DNA from 3 places in the Mesobacillus sp. QJM3NY_10 genome. Region 2 is predicted to be linked to each of the others. Evidence: predicted binding sites of a transcription regulator. Region 2 holds the regulator's gene; each other region holds the start of a gene.

Evidence for each region. The regulator Rex, encoded in region 2, represses fermentation and respiration genes when NADH is low (regulators of the CRP and FNR family bind a similar motif). The targets are predictions, from matches to a motif close to TTGTGAAATATTTCACAA.
Region 1: nirB (nitrite reductase large subunit NirB) is a predicted target of Rex. The motif match lies at 4,393-4,410, and genes of this name have one in related genera.
Region 3: AC0VX7_RS06880 (YwiC-like family protein) is a predicted target of Rex. The motif match lies at 5,194-5,211, and genes of this name have one in related genera.

Annotation. Positions count from the first base shown of each region.
Region 1 covers NZ_CM149675.1:1,059,532-1,069,455, reverse strand. The annotation lists gene cobA (uroporphyrinogen-III C-methyltransferase) at 1-1,302, opposite strand, end outside; gene AC0VX7_RS05365 (nitrite reductase (NAD(P)H) small subunit) at 1,504-1,824, opposite strand; gene nirB (nitrite reductase large subunit NirB) at 1,840-4,266, opposite strand; gene AC0VX7_RS05355 (DUF948 domain-containing protein) at 4,519-4,887, shown strand; gene AC0VX7_RS05350 (M14 family zinc carboxypeptidase) at 5,104-7,482, shown strand; gene AC0VX7_RS05345 (hypothetical protein) at 7,703-8,137, opposite strand; gene AC0VX7_RS05340 (M14 family zinc carboxypeptidase) at 8,225-9,415, opposite strand; gene AC0VX7_RS05335 (TetR/AcrR family transcriptional regulator) at 9,502-9,924, opposite strand, start outside.
Region 2 covers NZ_CM149675.1:251,478-261,401, reverse strand. The annotation lists partial or broken gene AC0VX7_RS01440 (DUF3231 family protein) at 325-1,305, opposite strand; gene groL (chaperonin GroEL) at 1,674-3,299, opposite strand; gene groES (co-chaperone GroES) at 3,357-3,641, opposite strand; gene AC0VX7_RS01425 (CPBP family intramembrane glutamic endopeptidase) at 4,023-4,754, shown strand; gene AC0VX7_RS01420 (YdiK family protein) at 4,758-4,958, shown strand; gene AC0VX7_RS01415 (redox-sensing transcriptional repressor Rex) at 4,982-5,647, opposite strand; gene moaC (cyclic pyranopterin monophosphate synthase MoaC) at 5,676-6,170, opposite strand; gene AC0VX7_RS01405 (ABC-F family ATP-binding cassette domain-containing protein) at 6,349-8,277, shown strand; gene tsaD (tRNA (adenosine(37)-N6)-threonylcarbamoyltransferase complex transferase subunit TsaD) at 8,791-9,822, opposite strand; gene rimI (ribosomal protein S18-alanine N-acetyltransferase) at 9,822-9,924, opposite strand, start outside.
Region 3 covers NZ_CM149675.1:1,372,521-1,382,444, reverse strand. The annotation lists gene AC0VX7_RS06905 (acetylornithine transaminase) at 1-376, opposite strand, end outside; gene argB (acetylglutamate kinase) at 376-1,137, opposite strand; gene argJ (bifunctional ornithine acetyltransferase/N-acetylglutamate synthase) at 1,161-2,396, opposite strand; gene argC (N-acetyl-gamma-glutamyl-phosphate reductase) at 2,408-3,442, opposite strand; gene AC0VX7_RS06885 (Crp/Fnr family transcriptional regulator) at 3,666-4,358, shown strand; gene AC0VX7_RS06880 (YwiC-like family protein) at 4,420-5,136, opposite strand; gene AC0VX7_RS06875 (respiratory nitrate reductase subunit gamma) at 5,326-5,754, opposite strand; gene mobB (molybdopterin-guanine dinucleotide biosynthesis protein B) at 5,901-6,419, opposite strand; gene AC0VX7_RS06865 (molybdopterin molybdotransferase MoeA) at 6,407-7,672, opposite strand; gene ric (iron-sulfur cluster repair di-iron protein) at 7,895-8,593, shown strand; gene cls (cardiolipin synthase) at 8,885-9,924, opposite strand, start outside.

The DNA of each region.
Region 1 (9,924 bases), 810 kb from region 2:
CTGCGGAATGATTTCCTTAAGGATTCCTTCTCCAATAATTGTCTTTACAGAGCTGCTGCTTGGCAAAACAATTGTATTAACAGAAGCTTCCTCAAGAACCCTTTTAAAAATCGGTGTGAATTGTTCGTCGATGACCTTTCTGGACGTTATGAACATTTCAGCATGTGGATAATCCTGTGAAAAATCGCTGTCACCTATAATTAACAGCTTGCCAGTCAGCGGCATTTCTCCTTCCAATTCTGCAGCAAATCCCTTTTCATTTAATGCCTTTACCGACCTTGAAGAACAGCCGTAAAAGTTTGCTTTCACCTTTCTGATGTCGGTCCCTTCAGTAAATATGATCTCAAAGAATTCCCTGACACCTTCAGGAGATGTAAAAAGAATCTGTTCATATTCTGAAATTCTATTAACCAGCGCCTGGTCTACAGGCACGGAAACCTTTTTCCATTTTGGGAATTCAATCACGTCTGCTCCCTGATCCATCAATTCCTTCGCCAGTTCACTCTCATCAGTTCCTGTTCGGGCAAGTAATATTTGTTTACCAAACAGTGGTTTCTTTTCAAACCAGTTCAACTTCTTCCGAAGTGAAACGATATCTCCTACAAGGGTGATGGCAGGATTGGTAAAATTCACTTCCTTCGCCTTTGCGGCAATATTGGACAGAGTTCCTTCCAAAGTCTGCTGCCTGGAGAAGGTTCCCCATTGGATGAGGATCACCGGTGTGTCCGCCGGTTTTCCATGTTTGATTAAATTTTCACTGATATAAGGAAGATTTGAAATCCCCATGTAAAAGGCAATTGTGTCAATGCCGGTGGCAAGCCCTTTCCAATCCAGTTTTGGCTGTCCATTTTCAGATTTATCATGGGCAGTCACAACCGCGAAAGATTCGCCAAATTCGCGGTGAGTGACGGGAATTCCTGCATATAGTGGGGCAGATATTCCCGAAGTGATTCCCGGTACAATGTCAAAAGAAAGGCCATTTTCGGCCAGCGCTGCAGCTTCTTCGCCTACACGCCCAAACACACCAGGATCGCCGCCCTTGAGACGGACAACGATTTTTCCTTCAAGCACTTTTTCAACCAAAAGGTCGTTGATCATTTCCTGGCGAAGGACGTGCCGGTCCGGAAGCTTGCCGCAGTAGATCAGCTCGCAGTCTGAAGGAGCATAATCCAGCAGTTTAGGATTGGCAAGCCTGTCATAAAGTATGACTTGCGCCTTTTTAATAGCTTCCATCCCCTTAACTGTTATCAGCTGTACGTCTCCAGGCCCGGCTCCGACTAAAAATGCTCTTCCTTTTTCCATTGTGTTCCCGCCCTTTCAATGCTGAATAAAGTATAATCTTTTCACAATTGAATTAGTGTCCAGCTCCAGCGCCTAGCCCCTCGAGTCGCTTCAGTCCGCCCAATGAAGTCAAAGAACGACTTCACCGGTCGGCCCTCCAGCGCTTGTCGGTTCTGACCAAGGCGCTTCCGCCTTTCATTGAGGGAGGTTCCCCCTCTTAAGTCATATTGTTATATACACTTCATTTTCGATTACTTCAACATGATACGTTTTTACTTCTCCTGTATCTGGTGCCTGTACTTTCCCGTCTTCCAGCGATATCTTCAGGTCGTAGACTGGACAGTAGATAAACTTCCCGCTTACGAGCGCATCGGTAAGGGTCCCGCCTTTTCTGTGGGGACTGCGATTTTCAACCGCTTTGACATCTCCATTGGATATCCGGAACAAGACGATGTTCTCGCCATTTACTGTAATTGCCTGCCCTGCCCCAGCAGGCAGGGAATCATAATCAGCCACTTTGATTCTCACTTTTGTCATTTGCATCTTCATCCATCCTCCCTATTTGACTGTTACGCTGCGGACTTGATAGTATTTTTCTTTAATTTCGTTATCAGAGATTGCTTCCTGCCATGGCTCGTTATACCGTTCCAAAGTCTTATCCAGTCTTTCGTTCAACTGCTTTCTCATATTCTCATCGGCGAGGACTTCTTTGATATGATCAAGTCCCATCCTTTCAAGCCAAGGTGCTGTCCTTTCAAGATATGCAGCTGTTTCACGGTAGTATTGGAGGTATGCTCCTGTTATTTCCATTGCCTCTTTTTTGGTTTTAACGGTATCAAGCAGGTCGGCAGCCCTCAGGTCAGTTCCGCCATTCCCGCCGATATAGATTTCCCAGCCGCCATCGACTCCGACAAAGCCAATATCCTTGATTCCGGACTCCGCACAGTTCCTTGGGCAAGCAGAAACTCCCATCTTCACCTTATGTGGTGTATCGAGTCTCTCAAACTTTTTCTCGAGCTCGATTCCAAGTCCCATTGAATCCTGTGTGCCAAAACGGCAGAACTTTTCACCAACGCAGGTTTTTACAGTACGTAGTGTCTTCCCGTACGCATATCCAGAAGGCATCCCCAGCTCTTCCCACATTGCAGGAAGATCCTCTTTGTTGACACCGAACAAGCCAATCCTTTGTCCGCCAGTCAGCTTAACAAGTGGAACTTCATACTTCTCGGCAACTTCAGCAATTTTCTTCAAATCTGCAGCAGTCGTCACGCCGCCATACATTCTTGGAACAACAGAATATGTTCCATCCTTCTGGATATTGGCATGCATTTTCTCGTTGACCAGCCTTGAATCACGTTCATCTATATAGCCGTCATAATGGACCATACCAAGGTAATAGTTGATCGCCGGACGGCATTTTGAACATCCTTCCTCCTGGGACCAGCCGAGAACATTCATGACTTCCCTGACATTCGTCAGGCCTTTTGCCCTGATTTCAGCCACAATTTCGTCTTTGCTTAAAGTTGTACAGCCGCAGATCCCTGCTTTTTTCGTAGAAGTATCATACTGGTCGCCAAGCGTATATGCGAGGATATCGGATATAAGCGATTTACATCTTCCGCAAGAACGGCCGGCATTTGTGCAGCCACCCACTTCATCAACAGTGGTCAACTCATTAGTACGAATCGCGTCCACTATCGTTCCTTTTGTGACACCATTGCAGCCGCAAACAAGCTCGTCATCGGCCATCGCCGCTACATCGCCTGCTTCTCCACCGCCGCCGCAGCATCCGCTTGCTTCTAAAATCGATACGCTGGTCATACCGCTGATGTCTTCTCTTTTCGTCAGCATCCTGAACAGGCGGTTGCTGTCCTTGGTGTCACCATAAAGCACAATCCCGGCAATTCGGTTGTCACGAATGACTATTTTTTTATAGATTCCGTCAAACTCATTGTGGACTTTGATCGATTTTGTTCCTTCGTCATCACCGATTTCACCTGCAGAGAACAAGTCACAGCCTGAAACCTTCAACTGGGTGCCGCAAATCGTTCCTTCATAAGGATTCGTTGGGATACCGGCCAGGTTCGCTGCAAGAACTTTTCCCTGTTCATACAGCGGTGCGACAAGGCCATAGACGATTTCTCTATGTTCAGCACATTCCCCAACGGCATAAATATTCTGGACATCTGTCTCCATGTAATCATTGACGACAATCCCTCTGTTGACAAAAATGCCGCTATCTTTGGCCAGTTGGACATTTGGGCGGATGCCGACAGCCATGACAACAAGGTCTGCCTGGATTTCGGAGCCATCAGAGAATCTAAGTCCGGTTACTCTCTCGCCTCCTAAAATTTCCGCGGTCTGTTTTTCAAGCAAGAAATTCATGCCTTGGTTTTCCAGCTCTTTTCTCAGCATGTCAGAAGCTGTTTCATCAAGCTGCCTTTCCATCAGGTGCGGCATTAAATGGACAACATCGACTTCCATGCCCAAATTCAGCAATCCTCTTGCTGCTTCGAGACCTAAAAGGCCACCTCCGATTACAGCTGCCTTTTTAAACTGCCTGGAATCTTTGATCATCATTTCACAATCATGGATATCACGAAACCCGACTACTCCCTTTTTATCAGAGCCAGGCACCGGGAGGATAAATGAGCTCGATCCTGTCGCGATAATCAGTTCATCATAATCTACCTTACGCCCATTATCTGAAATGACTTGTTTGTTTTGCTTGTCAATCTCTACAACTGCTTCACCTGAGTAAAGCTTAATTCCATTACTCTTGTACCATTCCCAATCATTCATGATGATGTCTTCGATTGACTTATCTCCCTGCAGGACAGTGGACAACATAATTCTATTGTAGTTAGGATGTGGCTCATTCCCAAAAATAGTGATTTCATATCGATCTGGCTGAAGTTTAAGCAATTCTTCGATTGTCCTTACTCCTGCCATTCCGTTTCCTATCATGACCAATTTCTTTTTCATCTCGTTTGTCCTCCTATTGTTAGAACTTCAGATACGGAGTTTTCATTAATGATATTTCCTCTATGTTTAAATTGTATTGTGATTTAAATCTCCTGTTTGTGAAGTTCGTCACATTTTATATAGAGTTTGTGTACTATTTCACAAATACTTCAAAATTAGCAATTTCCACCTTTCTTTGGAATAGCAGTTATGTTAAAGCTTTAATTGGGTATTGTACTTGTAATGGAATTAATGTAAAAGGAGGCTGGATTCATGATCATTGTCTATATAAGTATCGCTGTTATCGTGGCAGCCCTGGGTTATCTTGGGTATGTTGTTTTTAAAACATATAAAGATGCCAAGCCAACGATTGATAGTCTTCAAGAGACTGCAACACGTGTACAGAACAAAACGAATGCCATCAAAGAAGAGACCGATTCACTAAAGTTTAAACAGCAGAAACTGATGACTGATTTTGAAAAGAAAAAGAAAGCTGTCAATACCGTTGTTTTTTCAGTAAAGCAGATACCTGTTGAATTCAAGAACGCACTTGTAGCAAAACCTGTCGCTGACCTTGAACAGAAATATAAAGCAAGAAAGTGGAACCGCAAGCGTCGCAACCGAACAATGCAGCCGCAATAAAACAGGGCCTCCAGCCCTGTTTTTTATTTTGCCTCTGCCTGGTGACTATCTTCCTATATCCTCATTCTGATTTATTTCCCAACAACTCTAAACTCCAGCATAATCAAGACTTATGCTACCAGGACTAATATTTAGGAATATTGTCCGATTGCCGAAATAATTTTTAATACTTATTATGAATAAATATACAAACCCTAAACTTGGAGGAATACATAAATGAAACATAAAAAAATTATCTCTGGTGTAGTAGCTGCAAGTTTGCTGGCATCCTCACCATGGACTCCGGCGCTCGCTGAGTCTTTAAAATGGAATTATGTAAATGCATACGAAGAAAAAGACGGCAGCTTGTTCAACAGCGAAAACTATGATTTTATGAAGTTCTCGGAAATCGGCGACAAGCTCGAACAAATCGAAAAGCAATCCAATCGTGTGAAGGTCGAAGTAAAAGGCCAATCATCAACAGGCCAACCCCTTTATGTCGTTACGATTGCTGCACCTGACACTCAGGGCAAGTTCGGGAAGATTCAAGCTTTAAGAAAACAAATGTTCAAAAACCCTGGCAAAGCACAGGACTGGATTGAAAACAACCCTGACTTCAAGGTGCCAATCATGATCAATGGCTCTATTCACGGCACCGAGTTTATCGGCAGTGATGCAGTCATGCAGCTGATCGAGCGCTTTGCACTTGAAAATGACGAAACCACGATGGAAATTCTGGAAAGTAATATCCTGGTCTTCAATGTTGTCCAGAATCCTGATGGCCGTATCGATGCTACACGCTTCAACGGAGAAGGAATCGATTTGAATCGTGACTTCATCACCCAGTCACAGCCAGAAACTCAGGAAACTGTCGCACTGATCAAAGAATGGAATCCGATGGTCTTCCTTGATACACATGGCTATGTAAAAAATTATGCTCCGAACAAGCAGGGTCTCATTGAACCTTGTACAGTTCCACATAATCCAAATTATGAATACGATTTATATGAAAAATGGGCTATGGACCAGGCCGAAGCGATGGAAACCGAAATCATGTCCAACCAGGGAAATTACACAGGAAACCTGTATAAGAGTATGGAAGGTACTTATATTCCTCAACGTGATGACGCGGAAGGCTGGGATGATTATCCGCCAATCTTCACCCCAATGTATGCAATGTACCACGGAGCATATGGGCACACGCTTGAAGCGCCTACGAATGATCTAGACGGCGTTCGCTGGATGTATGATGCCATCATGGGCGCATTGAAAAATGCTACAGATAACAAGCAGGACATGATCAATGACCAAATTGAGATGTTCAAGCGTGGCATCAATTTTGATCATCCATTCCATGAAGAAGGCTTCTTCCCGACTGCCTATGTGCTTCCTGTTGATCCTGAAGATCCAACTGTGACACAGAAGGCAGTCAGCCATCTTCAGAAAAATGATATTGAAGTCATCCAGGCTTCTAAGGCCTTCACAGCTGAAGGCAAGTCTTATCCTAAAGGAACGTATATCGTGAAAATGGACCAGGCAAAAGCCGGACTTGTAAATACGATGCTGTGGGATGGCGAAGACATTACAGAAGATGTTGATGCGATGTATGATATTTCAGCATGGAGCCTGCCAGAGCTCTGGGGCTTCGAGGCAATTGCGGTTCAAAGCGAATTTGATGTGACAGCGACAAAAGTGAACCAGGTTCAGGGGCAGGGTTCTGTCAGCGGCAAAGGACCATTCTTGATTCCAAACAGTTCCGTGAAAGCTGTAAATCTAGTGAATACACTTCTTCAACAAGGCGTTACTGTAAAACGCGATTCTGAAGGCAATTTTTACACAGAAGCCGCTGCGAACGTGATTTCAGCAGCAGTAAAGCAATCCGGACTGCATATTGAATCAACTAAGGTTCCGGCAGATGCGGTTGAGGTCGGGGACTTGAAGGTCGCAATCTTGAAGGATGGCGGCATGAATAAGGCTCAGTCGCACTCTGGTACAAAACTCGCACTTAAACGACTTGGCTTCGCCGTTACTGAAGTAGCTCCTGCAGACGTTGCAGAACAAGGCCTTTCCAGTTTTGACGTATTCGTTTACAGCGGCACTGAAGGCTTGATTGCCAAAAATCAGTCACGCGTGGGCAATAAAGAGTTCGGGTTCCAAAATCCAGCTCAGTTTGATAGTTTCAAAGCGAAGGTAGAAGAATTTTTAAATAATGGCGGCAAGTATATCGCAGTCGGTGCTGGCGCATCCCTCGCAACAAAGACATTGGGACTAACAGATGACGATATTGTCGTTGCAGGCTACAGCAGCAACGGCATTGCAAAGGTTGATTACAGCGGCGAAGGTGTGACGGGAGGATATGGCGAGGACGATCTCGGTTTTGTTTATCGCCCTGTCTGGTATGAAAATACCGATAACGATGAGGTATCCGCAACATTTGACGATAACTCCGAATTCTTCGTAGCCGGTCACTGGAAAAACAATGGTGAAGCACAGGGCAAGGCAGTCATCGTGAAAGAACAGGATAAGGACGTTACAATGATCGGCCTCGAAGCTGGTTTCCGCGATCATACCGATTATCTGTTCCGACTTCTTTCCAACAGCATTTTTGAAAAATAAACATGATAAAAGCATCGGGCCCTTGTCCGATGCTTTTGTTAGTTAGGCTCTTTTCGTAAACTTTGTTGCTTTCTCAACCAAAAGTAAAAATCGGCTGCTGGACTTTTACGAGTTTAATGTCTGCTTCAGTAAGGAGCAGACATTAAAGAGCCCCGAAGCCTTGCTGATACACGGCAAAGGAGCTTTATACGAAAAGCAGCAATCAATGCTTAAACAGCTTTTAGTTATGAGAATAGTATTTTTCCAGCAGCAAATAATCCTTCGTTTTTTGAACCTCAATATTATTAGCTAAAGCGAATTCTTCAAGCTCCAGGATTAGCTGTTCACTGTAAAAGTGTGCGACACCGAAATTGAATCCTCTTCTTACCTTCACCACAGCATTTTTCGTCGCCCAGCCAATCCGGCCGAACTTGATTTTTTTGATTTTCTCCGGTGTCAGCAGCTTGCGGTAAATCGTAAATTTAAAGAGTTTAATTTTATAGTCAAGCTGGTCTGAGGTAACCGTTAATTGGACTTGATGTAAAATAATCACCAGCACAACTAAAGTGAATGGAATATATATGAACCAGAACCAGTTAAAATTAGGCAGGATGAACGCACTTATGAAAAGGATTGGATACAAAATATTCTTGGACATTTCTCCTGAATAAGTCAACTAACTCCCCCCTTACACGACTAATTTTACCAGATAAATCCAAAACTATATATAGAAAAAGACCACCTTTTCAGGTGATCTGCATTTTCATAGATAAAGTCCTGCAAGGAAGATCCCCAGGGCTTCTTCATAGATTTCTTCGAATTGGGACAGTGGCAGCGGGTTTATTCCGAAGCCAAGCTCGACGGTAAATCCAGGCCGGCGCCAGTCCTGGATGAACCAATCTTTGTAGCCGGCATAGCTCTCAATCGTTTTTACTGGCTCATAACCGCTCACCCGGGCAAATTCATTGACCATTGCCTCCGATTCAGGCGGCTCAAGATTTTCAAAGCCCCAATATATGACTTCACCCTGGGTATGGAAAGCCAGAACCCGGGCAAAATCGCGTCTTCTCGTCATTTCTGCCATCGCAACCGCTTCTGGCTCGGATAATGGGTTGGGCCCTACATAATCCCTCGGGCCAGGCTGACTTGGATTCCGTTCTTTTTCAAGCTCCCATTTTGCCGGGAATTGGTCGTTCAGGTCCACGCCTCTTATATTCGCCTTCCAACCGCTGAAATCAAGGCTTCCTCTATTCAATTCTACTACTCTTTCATTCCATGGCTCTGCTTCAGGCGGCCCATTAAGCACAAGATCAACACCATCAGGATTGACCATCGGCACAATTGATAATGTCGTCTGTCCATAGAAGTTCTGCATGGACAGGCCTCGTATAGAGGATTTGTTCGTCAATGCCAGCAGATAGTCATTCAGGAACGTCATGATGATCGGAGTGGTAATCCATTCATTTGCATGGAAAGACCCATTGTAATGAACCCGCTTATTGCCATTCCCAATCAATGTTTCTGGTATGCTTTTACCTAAAACAGAGTTGCCAATCGAGGGCACCCTTATGAACGGATAGACATTTTCCAACCGTCTCAAATCACTCATCAGTGAGGCATAATCATAATTCTTTTTACCTTGGACAATCCGCCAGGTGATTCTCAGCGGGACCTTGATCATCTGTCCGATGTACAAACCGTTTGGGTTAATATTGAGGTTTGCCAGCAGCAGTGCATCCACCTGCAGATTCCGGCTTTGGGCAATTTTCCAAAGCGTATCCCCTGCACGGATTCGATAATCCACCGCTGCAAAACCAGGAATCCTCACTGTCTGCCCCACATCCATAGCATTTGGGTCGATATCACGGTTGGAATCTATGATCAACTGGAGAGGGATGTTGAACAAATTGCTGAAATACCAAAAGGAATCTCCTCTTCTCACATATATATCCATAGTGCGCCTCCTGTTCTTTCAAAGTTGCATCTATACATATGTATATGAGTACCTTTGGAATCTATTTCAGAAGATGAAAATTCGCTTTATTTTTTCAAGCCCGTGATAAAGGCTGCGACTGCGAGCTGATAACTTTCATCCAGATCAAGCGGCATGCCGAAACCACCTTTTGGCTCCAGCGATGCAAACCCATGCATCAGGCTTCTTAACCCGCGTACAGCATGGATTGCTTCCTCTTCCTTTAATCCAAAAGGTTGAATGGCTGAAATGACGAAGCCCACGATTTTTTTACCAGCGTCATTGACTGTCTCATCTGCAGGGTCAGGGGCTGATAACGCGAACTCGTACAGTCCCGGGTTTCTTCTTGCAAAAGTTAAATACGCCTGGCTTAAGGCCATGATGGCTTCATCCCCTTGTGACTTTCCTTCCACTTCCTTCGCCAAACTACTGTACAGTTTTTCAAGTGAATAAATAGCCAGCTCTCTTTTGATTCCCGGCAGGCCGTCAAA
Region 2 (9,924 bases):
TCGAAAAAATTATGGAGCCGCCTCATCATATTGAGGATAAAATATTTTCTATAAGCTCAAGAAATAAAAAAGAAGCCTCCCAAAAGTTGAACAACTAATGAGAAACTTCTTTTACCTCTCTGATAAACTTCCTCTGTTATCAATCTGTAAACTGTTACAGCCAAGCCGTCCAATGGACAGAAAGCTGTATGATATCAGAACAAGAAAAAATCTTAGTTATTCAAACTTAGGGGCTTCTTCAAGTAATATTGCAGTCGTAGCAATCACTCGCGATTGAGTTCATTTGCTATTTCCGTGGTTCGATTATTATTTCTGAAAATTCACTTATTTTTCTTTAGCCAAAGGGAATTGGTCCATAAAATCATGCTCTATCATAAGATTTACACTGTCTTCACCATATTTTAATACTTCTGCCATTAATCGAGCATAATGTACACCCAAATCTCTTCTTTGGACTGAGGATAGGGACATTCCATATCTACCTGAAGCCTCTGCTGTTAGTAGCATCATTTTGTATAACATTAATCGATCTGTAAATGGAGATACCTTAACATCCACGATCTCACTCTCCCAAGTAGGCAGTTTCGGTAAATCGTTTTAAGTAAGTATTGACTGAAAAATCTCTAAATGTTTTTGAAGAATATCTACTCCACGCTCAAAATGTTTCTTTAGTTGTTTTGAGGGTGTAGCCAGAGCAAAACTTTTCATAAATGTTTTATGTAATTCCGTAGCTTTAAAATTAAAAACGAGCTGAGTGATCTCAGCAGAATTGATAGGACGGCGTTCACCAAACCAGCCAGCCAAAAAACGTTGGTGACTGACTTTTTCTGCGTGATCAGGAGTGGGAATATGTACTTCAGGATGGTGAAGTCCTTTTTTTATGATGAAATCAGATAAACGATTGTACAGCTCCATCGAATTTTTCATACATTCCTGATAAAATGCACGGATGTCTTTACGGGTTGAGGTACTTAAAGACAATGAATAAACTATTTGAGCAGCTTGAGCTAATTGGTATTTAATAAGAGCTGTGAAATTATCCGTACAAATAGCTGGAGCATGTAAATCTACATCATTTTCATCAAACTTTTGTGGAAGTGGTTGGCCTGCCTCTTCCAAAAATTCCTTTGACTTAGCAACTTCAATCTTCGCAATTTCTTCCGCATATTCAAGAATGGTACGTAACTCTTCATCTTGCGTCTTCGCAATAAAATATTTAGTAACCCAAAAAGCCATTGTGTTGGTTAAATATGAGTTCCACAAACTTGTAATTTCTGAAGGCGTTAATTTTTTTATAGAAGTCATTTTTGTCTCTCCTTAAAAAACACATTATAAAATTATCCTTTCTATTTTCTTTACTCGACAGAAACTTATTCATTTTCAATAAAGAAAAAGAAATTAAATACCCCTTTTATGCCACAAAATGCTTCGTTTGAGTGTAGCATTCCCCAATAGGGTTCACTCTATTGGGAGGAGGTGTATTATATTTATTTTAAAAGTCGAGAGTGTCCAAAATTGATAATGTATATTGCATCACCTTTTAATAGTAAGCAAAAGAAAAGGCTTCTCAAAAGTTTAATCAACTAATGAGAAGCCTCTTTTATATACCTGATGTTATCATTTTGTTAGCAAATCACTTTAAAACCCTTATTTATCAGGGGTTTTAGCGGTCATTACATCATGCCGCCCATGCCGCCCATGCCGCTCATGTCAGGCATGCCGCCGCCTTCTTCTGGAATGTCAGCAACTACTGCTTCAGTAGTCAAGAACATTGCAGATACGGATGCTGCGTTTTGAAGTGCATAACGAGTCACTTTAGTTGGGTCCACGATACCGGATTCGATCATGTTTACCCACTCGCCAGTTGCAGCGTTGAAGCCTGTGCCGACTTCTTCGCGCTTCAGGCGCTCAACGATGACTGAACCTTCAAGGCCAGCGTTGTGAGCGATTTGACGAACTGGTTCTTCCATTGCGCGAAGAACGATGTTTACGCCAGTAGCTTCGTCGCCTTCAGCCTGGATTCCAGCCACTTTGTTGTATACGTTAAGAAGCGCTACGCCACCGCCTGATACGATTCCTTCTTCAACTGCAGCGCGAGTTGAGTTAAGGGCATCTTCAATGCGAAGCTTGCGTTCTTTTAATTCAGTTTCAGTAGCAGCACCAACCTTGATGACTGCAACACCGCCAGCTAGTTTAGCAAGACGCTCTTGTAATTTTTCACGGTCAAATTCAGAAGTTGTTTCTTCCATTTGAACGCGGATTTGGTTTACGCGGCTTTCGATTTGAGCGCTGTCTCCAGCACCTTCAACGACTGTTGTGTTTTCTTTTGTAACAACAACTTTAGAAGCGCGTCCCAAAGAAGTGATTGTAGCAGACTTAAGTTCACGGCCAAGTTCTTCAGTGATCACTTCACCGCCAGTCAATGCAGCGATGTCTTCAAGCATAGCCTTACGGCGGTCACCAAAGCCAGGAGCCTTAACAGCTACTGCGTTGAATGTTCCGCGAAGCTTGTTGACTACTAATGTAGCAAGTGCTTCACCTTCAACATCTTCAGCAACGATCAATAATGGCTTGCCTTGCTGTACAACTTGCTCAAGGACAGGAAGGATTTCCTGGATGTTGCCGATCTTCTTGTCAGTGATCAAGATATATGGATTTTCAAGAACAGCTTCCATTTTGTCAGAATCCGTTACCATGTAAGGAGATGCATATCCGCGGTCGAACTGCATACCTTCAACAACATCCAATTCTGTAGTGAAGCCTTTAGATTCTTCGATTGTGATAACGCCGTCGTTGCCAACGCGCTCCATTGCTTCTGCAATCAATTGGCCAACTTCTTCGTCAGCAGCAGAGATCGCCGCAACTTGTGCGATAGAAGCTTTTCCTTCGATTGGCTTTGAAATAGCCTTCAGCTCTTCAACAGCTGTAACAACAGCCTTTTCCATACCTTTGCGGATGCCCATTGGGTTAGCGCCGGCGGTTACGTTCTTAAGACCTTCACGGATCATCGCTTGAGCAAGAACTGTTGCTGTAGTCGTACCGTCACCAGCAACGTCGTTCGTCTTGCTTGCTACTTCAGCAACAAGCTTAGCACCCATGTTTTCGAATGCATCTTCAAGTTCGATTTCTTTCGCGATTGTTACACCATCGTTAGTGATAAGAGGTGAACCGAATTTCTTCTCAAGAACCACGTTGCGTCCCTTTGGTCCAAGAGTTACTTTTACTGCGTTTGCAAGAGAATCAACCCCGCGAAGCATCGCGCGGCGTGCTTCTTCACTGAACTTAATTTCTTTAGCCATTGTAGAAAGACCTCCTCAGAATTTAAATTTATAACGTTCTGTCTATAATCGCAGTGATTATTGCACTACTGCTAGAATGTCGTTTTCACGTAGGATCAGGTACTCAGTTGCCTGATACTTTACTTCTGTGCCTGCGTATTTTGAGAAGATAATGCGGTCTCCGACTGCAACTTCAAGAGCAACGCGCTCGCCGTTCTCTAGAACACGGCCAGTTCCAACAGCTACGACTTTACCTTCTTGAGGTTTTTCTTTCGCTGTGTCGGGTAAAACGATACCGCTTGCAGTTTTTTCTTCAGACTCAACAAGCTCGATAATAATGCGATCTCCTAGTGGCTTGATCAAGTGAAACAACCTCCTCAAATTATATGTAGAATTTTTTATTAGCACTCTCCTCAATAGAGTGCTAACACAATTTATATAATAATGAATCTCTATTTTTTTTGCAAGCGTGAAGCCTAACTTTTTTTATAAAAGTTAGCAGATGAATCTAACTTCTCTCCCTTCGACAGCAAGTACTATATTTCGCGGTTTTGCAGGCAGCCTGGCCAAAAAAGGCCACCTTAAAGAGTATGCCTGTTCAAAGGAATTTTGACCAAAACATTCATAAGACACCCTGATATTTGAACTTTCCTGATGATTACTAGTAAAATGGATAGATAGCATTCTTATAATAGCTTTTATGGCATACACATAGACCGATCCGAATAGAAGGAGATTATCATATTGAAAAAGGAATACTGGTACGTCATTATTGCCTATATTGTCATGCAGCTTTCAAGCCTGATCGGCATTCCGATTGTTGCCTTTATCGGAGCTGCAATGGGAAAAAGCCTTAAGGAAATGGAGACACTCTCGATTCCATACTGGCTCGTGATCAGCTTTTCTCTCACACTTGTGATTGTGCTTCTGCTTCTAAGGAAAGAACGCAGAACAGAGACTGACCTGCGTGATGCTTCATCACCTGCAAGCTCTGCTGCCTGGGCATTCGCAGGTGTATTCCTTGCTCTGTTCGCCCAATCAATCGCGGCTAGCATCGAAAACATGATTGGTATTGAAATGGGCTCGGAGAATACACAGGAAATCATTAAATTGATTGAAATGTTCCCAGTTATCATTTTGGTTAGCTCGATTATCGGCCCTATATTAGAAGAAATCGTCTTCCGTAAAATCATTTTCGGCAGCCTGCATAAGAAAATGAATTTCTTCTTTTCCGCACTAATCAGCTCTGTCATTTTTGCGCTTGCCCATATGGAGCCGGAGCACGTGATCCTATACTCAGCGATGGGCTTCACCTTTGCCTTCCTTTATGTAAAAACAAAGCGGATCATCGTGCCAATCATTGCCCACGTTACAATGAATACAATGGTTGTCCTGCTTCAATCCGTATTTAGGGAAGACATTGAGAGAATGATAAAAGAAGCAGAGAAAATACAAAGCTTTATTGGGGGATTTTAAGTTATGAAGCAATCGCCTTTATTTTCAGGCATTGTCTACATCTTGTTAGGCAGCTTATTCACCTATTTCGCCATCCAGAATGTAAACGAGACAGGCTGGGGATTCTTTAGCTATTTGCTTGTAGCTCTTGCCACGTTCGACTTCGGGTCCGGCATCAGGATGATTATGTTCCATTTCAAACTGAAGAATGTACAGAAAAAATAGCTCCTTCATGAAGGAGCTATTTTTTATTCGACTGATTCAGTTGTTTCAGTATCTGTTGGATAATGTTTTAAGAAATAAATCAATGACTGCAGCTCAACCGCCAAATCAATGTGATGGATCCTGATCGACGGCGGCACATTCAGCCTCGCCGGCGTGAAGTTCAGGATTCCCTTGATATTCGCCTGTACCAATCGGTCTGTGATCGGCTGTGCTACGGCTGAAGGAACCGTCAGGATAGCTACCTGGATCCCTTCCTCGACGACAACCTTGTCAAGATCATCCATGTGATATATTGAGACTTCGCCGATTTTCGTGCCGACCTTTCCTGCGTCAACATCGAAAGCTATCTTGATTTTCGTATTATTATTCTTTGAAAAATTGTAGTTCATTAATGCTGTTCCCAGGTTTCCGACACCGATCAGGGCAACTTTCGTCAGCTCATCCTGGTCCAATGTCTTACGGAAAAAGGTTAGCAGGTAATTCACATTATAGCCATATCCCTTTTTACCTAAAGCCCCAAAGTAGGAAAAATCTCTTCGGATTGTTGCTGAATCCACCTTTACCGCTTCACTTAATTCCGCGGATGACACCCTTTGCTTCCCTGAAGAATGCAAGTTCAATAAGAACCGGTAATACAGTGGCAAACGTTTTGCGGTTGCCTGCGGAATCTTCATAGCATCATTCGTCATTCTCCATCCTCCACCCTGTCCGTTATTTCTATCTCAACTTTTCTTCTCTCTTGAAATCACCGTTTTTACCGCCGGTTTTTTCGACCAGATATGTCTTGCCAATCACCATGCCCTTATCAACGGCCTTGCACATATCATAAACAGTCAGCGCACATGCTGAAGCTGCTGTTAACGCTTCCATTTCCACACCTGTATTCCCTTTTGTTTTTACAGCTGCGGCGATATTTAAAATATAGTCATTACCATTTTGCTCCCAATCGAACGAAAGGTCAATGCCTGTCAAAGGAATTGGGTGGCACATCGGGATGATTTCGGATGTCTTTTTTGCCGCCATGATGCCTGCTACCTGCGCGACAGCCAGTACATCCCCTTTTTTCATCTTATTTTCAGTGATTCTACTATATATATCTTCGTTCACGGTTATGCTTGAATGGGCGACTGCCGTACGGACCGTCTCCGGCTTTTCACTGACATCGACCATCTTCGCTCTTCCCTCTTCATTAAAATGCGTAAATTCTGCCATGTTAAAGCTCCTTTCTACCAAATAATACACTATTTTATAAAACTTGTGTGTGAACTTTGTTTCAGTGTTCACAATACACAGGGAATTTTTTACACCTTACCACCTATAGCAGTTCGCACATATTGCCGTGCCTATATTATTGGGTTACACTATCTCTAAGGCAATAGAGGTGAAAATAATGATTTTATTACAGGTGAATCAGCTATCAAAATATTTTGCTGCTGATCTTATTTTATCGAATATAAAGTTTGAAATACAGACCAATGACCGAGTAGCGCTTGTCGGCCGGAACGGGGCAGGAAAATCGACCCTGCTGAAAATCCTCGCCGGGTACGAATCTCATGACGGCGGCGAGATCATTCGCCCAAAAGGGACGATGATCGGCTATCTCGCGCAAAATACCGGGCTTGAATCCGAGAAAAGCATCTGGGATGAAATGCTAGCCGTTTTTGACCATCTGCACAGCATGGAAAAAGACTTGCGCCGGCTGGAAGAAAAGATGTCGGATCCCGCCATTCTGTCAAATGAGACTGAATACGAAAGAGTCATGAAAGAGTATGACCTTCTTCAGGTGCAGTTCAAGGAAAAAGGCGGCTACCAATATGAAGCCGATATCCGTTCTGTCCTTCACGGCCTGAACTTCCATTCTTTTGATTATTCCACAAAAATATCCACTTTAAGCGGGGGACAGAAAACTAGACTCGCATTGGCGAAGCTATTATTGACTCGCCCGGATATTTTGATTCTCGATGAACCGACGAACCACCTTGACATCGATACGCTATCCTGGCTTGAGCAGTATTTACAGGGTTATGACGGCGCTATCCTGATTGTTTCACACGACCGTTACTTCCTGGATAAGGTCGTGAACCAGGTATACGAAATCTCCCGCCATCAGTTGACGAAGTTCCCTGGCAATTACAGCTCGTATTTAGAGCAGAAAGCCGCGAATTACGAACGTGATCTGAAACTATTTGAGAAGCAGCAGGATGAGATCAACAAGCTGCAGGACTTTATTCAGCGGAATCTGGCGAGGGCATCAACAACTAAGCGTGCCCAGAGCCGTCGGAAGCAGCTTGATAAAATAGACCGGATGGACAGGCCCAAAGGCGATGAAAAATCGGCTTCGTTCAGCTTCCAAATTGAACGCCAGAGCGGAAATGATGTCCTGAAGGTGGATACACTTGCTGTCGGCTACCAGAATGAGGTCGTATCTGAAAATATCACATTCAACCTTTCGCGTGGCGACAGCACAGCACTCGTTGGGCCAAATGGCGTCGGAAAATCGACTTTATTAAAAACAATCGTTGAAAAACTGCCTTCAATAACTGGAAATATTCAATACGGTTCAAATGTTTCGATCGGCTATTATGACCAGGAACAAGCAGAGCTCAGCTCGAATAAAAAGGTTTTGAACGAACTTTGGGATGAATACCCCCTTAAATCAGAAAAAGACATTCGTACCGTGCTGGGGAATTTTCTTTTTTCAGGTGACGATGTCCTAAAAATCGTTTCCACCCTAAGCGGCGGCGAAAAAGCTCGTCTGGCACTGGCCAAGCTTATGCTGCAAAACTCGAACTTCTTAATTTTGGACGAGCCGACAAACCATCTCGACCTGGATAGCAAGGAAGTGCTCGAGAATGCCCTGATTGATTACCCAGGCACCATCCTGTTCGTCTCACATGACCGTTATTTTATCAACAGGATTGCCACAAAGGTCCTCGAGCTAGACCGTGGTGGCTCAACTGAATACCTTGGTGATTACGATTATTACGTCGAGAAAAAGCTTGAGCAGGAAGAGCTGAGGGCACTGGCCGAGCAGGCCGCCAAAGCTTCAGGAAGTGCTGTGGACAACTCAAAGCAGGACAAGACCTCCTACCAGCAGGACAAAGAAGCGAAAAAACTCGAACGCCAGCGCAAACGCCGCATGGAAGAAGTTGAAACGAAGATTGAACAGCTGGAATTAGAAGTAGCTGAATACGAAGAACTGCTTTGTGATCCCGAAGTCTTCCAGGATCATGAAAAAGCAGGAGAAATCAATAGTAAAATCGAAGCCGCCAAAGAGAAACTCGACGAACTGATGGAAGAGTGGACAGAACTGGCTTAGTGAGTGAAAACCGGGCATGAAGTTGCCCGGTTTTTTATTTTGTACATAAACTCTTTAATAGAGCCCATGCTAAATTTCACAAAACTAATTGGAAAAAAACGATTGGAATTTCCAATTCGCTATAAAAATGTGATTTTCGCTATATAATTTTTGTTTTCGCTATAAAACTTGGATTTTCGCTATATAATTAAGTTTTTCGCTATAAAACTTGGATTTTCGCTTTAAAAAGTGATCTGCCCCAGATAGTGTTGTCTCATAATCAATTTTCCCCTTGTAAAAGGGGCGCTTTTTAGAAAAAACTCTTTTAAAGTATGCAAAAATCCACAAAAAAAGTCCCGAGTTGAAAACCGGGACTTTTTGTTCACATAGTTATTCACATAGTAAAGACTGATTTATGGCTTATCCAGAGACTTTTCCACATTATCCACAAAATCAGCTCGTTTTATCCACATTGTACACAGTTTTGTTCTTAAAACATCAACATATCCACAGAAGAGTCTGACAACAAATTTTTTACGTACGACTTTCGTTGTGGATAGTTATCTCCAGACCAGGATTTCCATTCAAGGTTAAATCGGCCCGTTGGCCTTTTTCATAAAAAACACTCCCTGCCGCGGCAATCATGGCAGCATTGTCTGTGCATAAAGACAACGGAGGAATGACAATTTCCACATCTGAATCTGCAAACTCTGTGGATAATTTCTCCCTCAACCCTTTATTCGCCGCAACTCCTCCAGCAAGCAGTACTTGTTTTACTCCGTATTCTTTCACAGCTCTTTGAGTTTTTGTGACAAGTACATCAATAACACTCTCCTGGAAGCTAGCTGCAAGCTCTTCAGGTACGATTTCCTCTCCACGCTGCTGTGCGTTATGCACAACGTTGATCACAGCCGACTTCAACCCACTGAAGCTGAAATCATAGGAGCCTTCCTCAAGCCATGCACGTGGCAGGTCGATTGTTGCCTTTCCTTCATGAGCCAGCCTGTCGATATGCGGACCGCCCGGATATGGAAGGTGCAACGTCCTTGCTACCTTGTCATAGGCTTCGCCTGCTGCGTCATCCCGTGTCTCACCAATCACCTCGAAATGACCGTGTTCCTTCATATAGACGAGCTCAGTATGCCCGCCGGACACGACAAGTGAAAGCAGCGGGAAGTTCATCTCCGTTACAAGTCGGTTCGCATAGATATGGCCGGCAATATGATGGACACCAATGAGTGGAATACCATTCGCAAACGCCAATGCTTTGGCTGCGTTAACGCCAATCAATAACGCCCCAACCAAGCCTGGTCCTTCTGTAACTGCAATAGCATCCAGGTCCTTAACATCCACATTTGCCTGGGCCAATGCTTCCTCTAACACAAGCGTGATCTGTTCAACATGGTGCCTTGATGCAATCTCCGGAACTACCCCTCCGAAACGCTTATGGCTCTCAATCTGAGAGGCGACTACATTCGCAAGGATTTCCCGTCCATTTTTCACAATCGCTATAGCCGTCTCATCACAGCTCGTCTCTATTCCCATTATTAATTGATCTTTTGTCATTATAAATTCACCCACATTACTAAAGCGTCTTCCATATTGTCTGTATAATATTGTTTTCTAATAGCTCCTTCTTCGAAACCAAACTTGCGATAAAGGTTTTGG
Region 3 (9,924 bases), 1.1 Mb from region 2:
TCCTGCCGTGAAAGGATTGCAGGAACGTGATGGTTTTGGTGCGGCCAGTAGCTTTCCTTGCCAGTTTAATAGCTGCTTCGTTTGCTTCAGCGCCACTATTGGCAAAAAATACACACCCAAGTCCTGATCCCTCTGCCAGCTTTTTCGCTGCTTCTTCCTGGATGCTTTGCGGAAATAGATTCGATACATGCCAGAATAAATCCAGTTGCTCCTTGACTGCATGTTCCACTGCTTCAGGGCGATGTCCCAAATTGCAGACACCGATGCCTGAAGTAAAATCAAGGTATTGTTGTCCGTCCTTTCCATATATGATCGACCCTGCTGCTTTTTCAGGTTCAATTTCCCATCGTTGATAGGTCGGGAATAAATGACTCATCAAAACACCTCTTCTTTTGCGGCAATCGCTGTTCCGTGCCAGCAGTTATTTTTATAGAATTGCTTTTTGCCAGATATGATCATGACAATGTCTACTCCTGCCGCTGTAGCTGACAATGCGGATTTCACCTTTGGAACCATTCCTCCATAGATGCTTCCTTCAGAAATATAGCTTTCTATTTGGCTATCAGTGATTTCGCCCATCAACTCACCATCTATCAGGATTCCGTCAACATTGGTTACGAATGCACAGCGTTCCGCCTTCAAGGCCTTCGCTATCGATGCAGCAGCATAATCGCCATTTATATTAAGCTTGCTGCCATCCTCGGCAATGCCGATTGGCGTAACCACTGGAATATAGCCATTATGAACCGCCAGCATAATCAGGTCAGTGTTTACATGAGTGATGGTTCCTACGTATCCCAAGCTCTGCTTATCAATAAAATCCGCCTGGAGACAAAGCCCGTCGCTGCCATTGATACCAAGAGCATTGAAACCCTGCTTCATCAGCATGCTGCATAGCTGACGATTGGTTTGGCCGGACAGTACCATTTCAACAATTCCCATCGTCTTTTCACACGTCACTCTAAGACCATTTTTGAAATTCGCCGGGATTTCATATAAATTTAGCATCGAATTGATTGCTGGTCCGCCCCCGTGAACGATGACGGGAGAAAAACCATCCTTCATCAATTCTTTAAGACTATTGAAGAAATTGTCATTAAGCTCCTCTAACACACTTCCGCCGCATTTAATGACCACTGTTTCCAATGGAATCCGCCCCTTTATGTCCGATAGCTTGCATTTATTTTCACATAATCATAGGAAAGATCGCAGCCCCAGGCCATTCCTTTCCCTTCACCCACATGGAGGTCAACGAAGATTTCGACCTTGTCATTCAACAGATACTCCCTCGCCTGATCTTCATCAAAAGCAACGGGTGTACCATTTTTAAGCATCGTAATTTCTCCAAGTGAGATATCGACTGTTTTTGGATCTACTGATGCCTGACTTTGACCGATTGCACCAATGATCCTTCCCCAGTTGGCATCGGCTCCGTAGACTGCTGTTTTGACAAGATTGGATCCGGCAATCTGTTTACCTATCACTCGAGCCTCTTCATCAGACATTGCTCCTGCTACGGATATCTCAATTAATTTAGTTGCTCCCTCTCCATCCTTTGCGATCTGTTTAGCTAGACTTGCACAGCTTTCTTTTAACAGTTCTACAAAAACTGGCCAATCTGGATGGTCCGGATTCAATAACTTATTTCCGGCACTTCCATTAGCCATCACCAGGACCATATCGTTCGTTGATGTATCTCCATCTACTGTAATTTGATTGAAGGTTGTGTTTGTTACATCTTTTAGCGCGGCAGTCAGGTGTTCACTAGAGATATTTGCATCTGTTGTTAAAAACCCGAGCATCGTGGCCATATTTGGGTGAATCATCCCTGAACCCTTAGCTGATCCGCCCATACTCACTGTTATCCCGTCAATCTCGGCAGAATAACAGCAGCTTTTCATTACCGTATCCGTTGTCAGGATAGCCGTTTGGAAATCCTTTGCATCATCAGCTGATTTGCCGATGGCCAGATTGCATATTCCAGATTCGATTTTTTCCATTTGCATAAATTCACCAATGACACCCGTTGAAGCTACTGCAACATGATGTTCTGGAATCCCCATTTTTGCTGCAGCCAATGAGCGCATTTTCAAGGCATCCTGATATCCTTGTTCTCCAGTACAAGCATTCGCACATGCACTGTTGACGACGATTGCCTGGAGGACCTTTTCCTTTGCAATACTTTGCTGTGTTACCACCAAAGGCGCTGCCTGAAAGTGACTCGTCGTATATACAGCAGCACAGCTTGCCGGCTTCTCGCTTACGATCATCCCTAAATCAAGCTTTGTATAACGCAGCCCCGCATGCACACCACCGCACCGAAATCCTTTTGGCGTTAAAATGCTTCCATCTGGGACACTTTTTATTAACTGCTTTTCGGTCATTGCTTGATACATATTTTCCTCCTTTATGGATACAGGGGAATCATTTTTAGTCCTGCTGTTTCCTCTAATCCAAACATGATATTGGCGTTTTGCACCGCCTGCCCTGCGGCACCTTTCATTAAATTATCGATAACCGACACAATCGTAAGCCTTCCTGTCCTTCTGTCCCTATGCAACCCAATATCACAATAATTCGATCCCTTGACCTCTTTGACTGACGGGAACACCCCATTATTCCTTACTCTTACAAATGGATGCCCATCATATGCTCCCTTATATAAATCTAGCAGCCTTGAAGTATTCAAATCTTCTTTTAACTGCACGTATATTGTGGCCATGATTCCCCTGGTAACGGGTATTAAATGTGTGCTGAAGGTTATCTTTACCTCTTCGCCATTCCAAAGGCTAAGCTGCTGTTCGATTTCCGGGATATGCTGGTGCTCATTCACTTTATAAATTTTGAAATTTTCATTCAACTCTGCGTATAGCGTGCCCATTGACGGAGACCTGCCAGCACCGGACACACCTGATTTAGCGTCGATTATGATACTATTCTTCTCAATCAACTTCTCTGTCAGCACCGGTGCCAGCCCGAGGAGTGCTGCAGTCGGATAGCAGCCTGGATTGGCCAGCAGATTCGCATTCGTAATCTGCTTCCTGTTCCATTCACTAAGCCCGTATACTGCTTCATTTAGAATAGAGGTATCGACCGATTCATGCTTATACCATGCTTCATATGCTGATGCGTCTTTCAATCTCAGGTCACCTGATAGATCAATAACTTTTATGCCTTTTTTAAAAAATGATTCAACAAGCTTACCGGAAACTCTTGAAGGGGTTGCCAGGAACACAATATCTGATTCCTCGGCTATTTTATCAGTGTCAATCTTGGTGAGGACCTTATCAAAAATTCCTGTTAAATGGGGATATTCTTCGGAAACAGGTTTTTCATCTCTTGTTGTGTGGATTGAATGAATACTGATATATGGATGATTTGCCAGGATACGAATCAATTCTCCCCCACCATATCCAGTGGTACCAATGATCGCTGCCTTCACTTGAAACCTCCTTTCAACTTATGTATAAATAAACAAATTATTTTATATTTATAAATAAATTTCTTTTTATTATAAAAACAATGGGAAGAAAACGCAATAGATTTATTAACAATATGTGAACAATTCACAATTTTATTGCTGGCTTTGTATGCTTTACAATATAATTATATTATTATCAGATACGGAAGGGAGTATCATTCTCCCGTAATAAGGTGGTATTCATATGTTGACTGCAACAACGTTGTCACCAAATTTGAATAAGCTTTTTGCAAAGGTCCACAGAATTAAAAGCATTGACAAAGGACGCTTCCTTTTTGAAGAAGGCAATACCGCAGATGAGCTGTACATTATTCAGAGCGGGAAATTTCAGATCAGCAAAATGGTACCAGATGGACGCGAGTTAACAATCAGAATGTGTTCAGCCGGCGAACTGGTTGGAGAGTTATCATTGTTCAGCCCAGCATCCCAGCATATCTTGAATGCCCGCGCTTCAGAAAGTGGGACGGTGGCAGTGATTCAAAAGGATAAGCTCGAATCCGAAATTGAAAAGGATAGCGGGTTGGCACTAGAACTCGTTAAGTGGCTTTCCCTGCAGCACCGCAAATCGCAAACAAGGTTCAGGGACCTTGTCCTACATGGTAAAAAAGGTGCTTTGTACTCAACCCTCATCCGGATGGTGAACAGTTACGGAGTAAAAACAGAAGATGGCTTGAAGATTGATGTATCGCTGACGAACCAGGAGCTCGCAAACTTTTGTGGGACCTCACGAGAAGTCGTGAACAGATTATTGAGCGACTTGAGGAAGAGTAACATCATATCCATTGATAAAGGATACATTACCGTCCATGCCCTCCATCGGCTAAAGAGAGAAATAGATTGTGAAAATTGTCCTGTTGAAATATGCAATATAGAATAGCAAAAGCCGCCAGTTCATCACTGGCGGCTTTACTTATAGGCTGGCTTCGCATTGATAATCATTACAGGACTGCAAACAGCATGATGATAAAAAACAGCACTGCGTTCACGATTTCGTATATCCCTACCTTCATGAAAGAAAGCGGTTTGCCATAAAATGCTACAGCTCTGATCAAGCTTGGTACTGCGGCAACAGCGACTATGACTTCTCCAGCTGCGAGCCACAGAACAGGGACCAAAAGGTGGTAGGTCCAGGAAATCCATTTGAATTGGCTGTTCTTCTTTTCGCGAATCATTGTTTTCACGTAAAATGTGCTTCCGGTGAAAAATAGAATACTGGAAGCAAAAACAAGGATTGCATTTTCATTGATTTCCCCACTTGGCAGAAAGCTGCTGGCCAAACCGGCAATAGAAAACACAACGATGGCACTTAGATCATTCAATAGCGCCCGGTCTCTATTTTTAGCAGAGAAGTATGCATTGAGCATAAAAAACGGAATCATCGCAAGTCCGAACGTTACGATTGTTGGTGTCGTGAACAATGGAACCATTAAGAACACAAGAGCCGGTATCATATAAATAAGCACCCATTTACGATAAAATGAGATTTTCTTTTTCTTGAACATCAATAGAAGCGGATATGTTCCTAAATATAATAATAACCATCCGATAAAAAACGGGATATGCTGCCAGACTATTTCACTTGCCGCTGCTCCAAGCCAGAAAGGGATGTTCAACATCGCCCAGGCCCCATGTTGTTTTGGCATAAATAACTTCATGAATGAACACTCCCTTTTGTTTCTTATCTTAAATATAAAGCAGGCAAATTGTTTAATAAGTGAAACACATCACATTTTCACGTGTGTAAATGCGGTTGACACCGAACTGTCAAAAAAGAAATGCGTAAGCGCCTTAGTCAGCCCTGAAAAGCGCTTGATTTTATAAAAAGAAAAAAGAAGAGACTGGATTTAGCCTCTTCTTTCGAATTGCAGTTTTAAAAAGATTTTTTTTATATATAAGTGCGGTTTTAATAAATAATAAATTTCCTTCGTGAATGCCAGACTCAATAGGAACAGGAATACAACTATAAAATGCACCTTTGAGAGAATGGATACGTCCGTGACCAGGCTCATATCTGGCTGCAGTTGGGCAAGGCTGATGAGCCATCTAAACAGCAGTACGGGTTCGTACGCTATGCTGCTCGACAACACGATGGCAATGCCCGTTGCTGTGCTGGCAACCATAAGTGTTTTCACGACGACAAGCAGAAACCTTCCTGCCTTCGAACATGTTCCTTCTTCTCTTGATGCATCGTATTGCCAAACGAGTCCCATCGCCACTATTGCCGCAACCGAATATGGATATACAATCCATAAAAAGATTTGTAGCATTTCCATCGCTCTCACCTCACACATATCTCACAACATGAATCCCATTTAACATTCTAACCGGGTAAGTATGAAGTGACAGTGACAAAAGTCGCCGTATATGTCTAAAATAAGAACTTTTTCTTGGTAACCCTTTAATGACTAAAGGAAATCACCTAGTGTGTACTGCTGATGTACTCTAAAATCCAGTTGACTCCATCATCAATTTCAAATACAGGGAGAGACGAACCCTTTAACATGTTTGCCAACTCCGCATTTCGGCATAAAACCACCTGGATATTTTGCAGCTTTTCCACTAGCTCCAGATCGCTCTCATCACGCAGGATGACAGCCTTAGGATAGGGCTCATTCTTATAACCTTCTATCAAGATTACATCAGGCTTGAAGAAGGATAGCATGTCTATTTCTTCAGATAAGGACCATTTATCATTTTCAGCATGAATAACCATCCGGCCTCCCCCTTCTACAAGAGAGACAGATGCTCCTGCCTTTATATGCCTGTCGGAATCCTTGTCCTCGACAACTTCCGGCCTCCCGCCATGCCCATGGTGTTTGACTGTCGCAACCTTCAGACCTTTCGCAGCCAGCTGCTGGATCAATGTTAGGCTAAGCGTCGTTTTGCCGCTGTTTTGGTACCCTGCAACCTGAAACAATACCGGTTTTACCAAGGCCAATCACTGCCCACATGGTCCTCCAGCAACAGAACATCCACCTCTGATCCTTCTTCAAAACCTCTTGTACCGCCAGGCAGAATCATGAGGGAATTAGCTCCAGCGAGGCTCATGATAATATTCGATTTATCCAGGCCGCTAGGTGTTACTACCAGTTTGCCATCCTCGACTCTAAGAGCGCTCCTGACAAATCTAGTAAATGGATTTGCTTTAGGGAAGTTGGCATCAAGAATCGCTTTTTCCTTCCTCAAATGAGGCTGTTCAGTGTAGAGCATCGTCCTGATGATTGGACGAGCGAACAACTCGAAGCCAACATAGCATGCCGAAGGGTTTCCTGACAGGCCAAACAATAACTTGCCATCAAGCTGCGCTACAGTAGTGACACTGCCCGGTCTCATCGCTACTTTATTGAACAGCACCTCTGCTCCCAGCTTTGCGTAGATCTCCGGCAGATAGTCGTAGTCCCCGACGGAAACCCCGCCGGTGGTAATGAATAAATCCACTTCCTCAATCGCTTTGCTTACTGCATCGAAGCAAGTATCAAAATCATCAGGCAGCTGTCCAAAGTACTTCACTTCAGCTCCAGCACGAAGGATTTGAGCAGAGATCATATAAGAGTTGCTGTTGCGGATTTTTCCCGGCTCAAGCGGTTCATCGACATCCAGCAACTCAGTCCCTGTTGCATATAGTCCGATTACTGGCTTTTTCGAAACAGGTACTTTGGCATATCCAAAAGTCGCCAGCATCGCTTGGATTCCCGGATTGATGAACGTGCCTTTCTTAACAAGCACTTCCCCTTCCCTTGCATCCTCACCGCGGTAGGAAACATTATCTCCTTCCTTATGCTTGCGTTTTGTTGTCATGTATTTTTTTCCGTCACGCTCGATTTCACTGGCCAATTCAAACATGACAACAGAATCAGCACCAACAGGCATCTGTGCTCCTGTCATGATTCTGACTGCCTGGAATGGCCCAAGTTCTTTATCCGTAAGCATTCCGGCACCGATATGGTCCACCACTTCAAATTCAACAGCGTAATTTTGAGAAGCTTCCTGTGTATCAACGGACCGGATTGCATATCCATCATACGGAGCTCTGTTGAAATGCGGTACATCGCTGGTCGCTTTCAAGTCCTCTGATAGATAGCGTCCATAGCTTTCATTGATTGAAACATATTCAGTGGAGCCTTTTTGCTTATGCTCCATCACTCTTTTAACTGCCTCTCCAATTGGAATAGGGTTTCTTTTCTCTAACATATAATCAGCTCCTATTACAGGCTTAACTTCTAAATTTACCCTTTTCATTATAAGAGTAATGTAAAAATGAAAACATAACAAACCTCACAGTATTCTCTCATAAAATCTCCCGAAAATATGTAGATTTTTTGTGAAGTGTGATGCACATCACCAAGTAGTAAAACCATTTCCTTTATGATGAGTATGTAAACAGTATTAAATAATTTACTGGAGGTTTCCTACATGAAAATGCCTTTTGATCAAAATTCTTTAGTTAAAGATATTGTCAATATATTCCCGCAATCAAGTGATTTATTCAAGCAGAATAGACTGGATTTCTGCTGCGGCGGAAATCGTCCTCTAGCAGAAGCGGCTGGCGAACAGAACCTGGATGTACCTGCAATCATGGCTGAACTCGAAGAGCTATATCGCAAGCATAACGGCGCTGCAGAAAGCATGGAGGTCTGGACAGAAACTGACTCTGCGGAATTGATCGACCATATCAAGAACAAATACCACCGCGAGCTTGAAGAAGAATTGAAATTGCTCAGCCCGTATGTAACAAAAGTTGCAAAAGTCCATGGCGACCGCCACGAAGAGCTGTTGAAAGTTTATGAGCTTTTCTACGAGTTGAAGAAAGAGCTTCTGGAGCATACGGCAAAAGAGGAAGCGACTGTCTTCCCGCTCTTGCTGCAGCTCGATACTGCTGATGAAGAAAAGCGTACCGAAATGATCGCAGAAATCACAGAGCTTGAGAAGGAACACGACCATGCAGGCTCCATCCTAAAACAATTACGTGAAATCACTGCAGACTTCAATCCTCCAATGGATGCTTGCGGAACTTATCGCTTAGTATACAAACGCCTGGAAGCATTAGAATCACATACGTTCATGCACGTACACCTGGAAAACAACATCCTGTTCCCAAGGTATATTGCCTGATGAACAAAAAGCGCAAGCGCCTCGTTCAGCCCCGACAAGCGCTGCCCGCCTTAAAACGCCACGTCCTGTGGCTGGCGGGTCTAGCACATCGTGTGCCACGGAGGGCCGCCCAATGAAGTCGTTCTTTGACTTCAATGGGCGGATCGAAGCGACTCGAGGGGCTAGGCGCTGGAGCTGGATTAAGAAAACCACATGCAGTTATCCACACCTAAATAATTTTTTAATTTCCTTAACAACATAAAAAATGACCTCATCTAATTAAGGTGAGGTCATTCTCTATACTAGCTTACATTATAAAGCCCCGGAGAACAGTCGCGCGAATGATTCCTTCGTCCTTTCCCAAAGCCCTCGCTTATGGTACTGGACTGGACTGATTATTTCCGAATCCTCAAGATCTTCTTCATAATGAGCCACAAGGTCCCTGATCGAACTTGTTCCAAACAGGAAGACATTGACTTCAAAATTTAAATGGAAGCTCCGCATGTCCATATTGGCCGTGCCGATCGAGGCGATATTCCCATCGACGATGATGACCTTCTGGTGTAAAAAACCCTTTTTGTAGGAGTAGATTTCAGCACCGTTGCGCAAAAGCTCTGAGTAGTAAGAACGGCTTGCGTATTGTGTCAGATAACTATCATTGATTTCCGGCACCATGATCCTCACTTCAATTCCTTTTGCAGCTGCTACTCTCAATGCTGTACGGATTGCTTCGTCAGGGACAAAATAAGGTGTGGCAATCCAAATCGACTTTGTTGCACATGACATCATCGTATAATAAAAATCACTCATGATTCCCTGCTGTGTATCTGGACCGCTTGGCACCACTTGGATCGCACCATCCAATTCATCATTTTCATGTGGTCTTTTCTCTGCCCGATGGTCCTCCAAGACTTTCTCGCCGCTAATATATTCCCAATCAAGGAGGAACACATTGTGAAGGGTATATACAGACTCTCCTGTCAGCAGCATGTGAGTATCACGCCAGAAACCGATTTTTTCATCTTCCCCTAGATACTCAATTCCTACATTCAACCCTCCGGTAAAACCGATTTCCCCATCAATGATGACGATTTTCCTATGGTTGCGGAAATTGAATTTCTGATTGAAGAATCCATACTTGAGCGGAGAAAAGGGAGCCGCTTTTATGCCTGCTTCCTGCATTTCCTTTAAATCTGTGGCCGCGATCTTCATACTTCCAGCAGCATCAAAAATGAACAGCACCTCGACACCCTGCCGCGCTTTTTCAATCAGAATATCAATAATCTCCCTGCCAAGCCTGTCAGACCTGAAAATATAATATTCCATATGAATGAACTTTTTAGCTTCTCGCA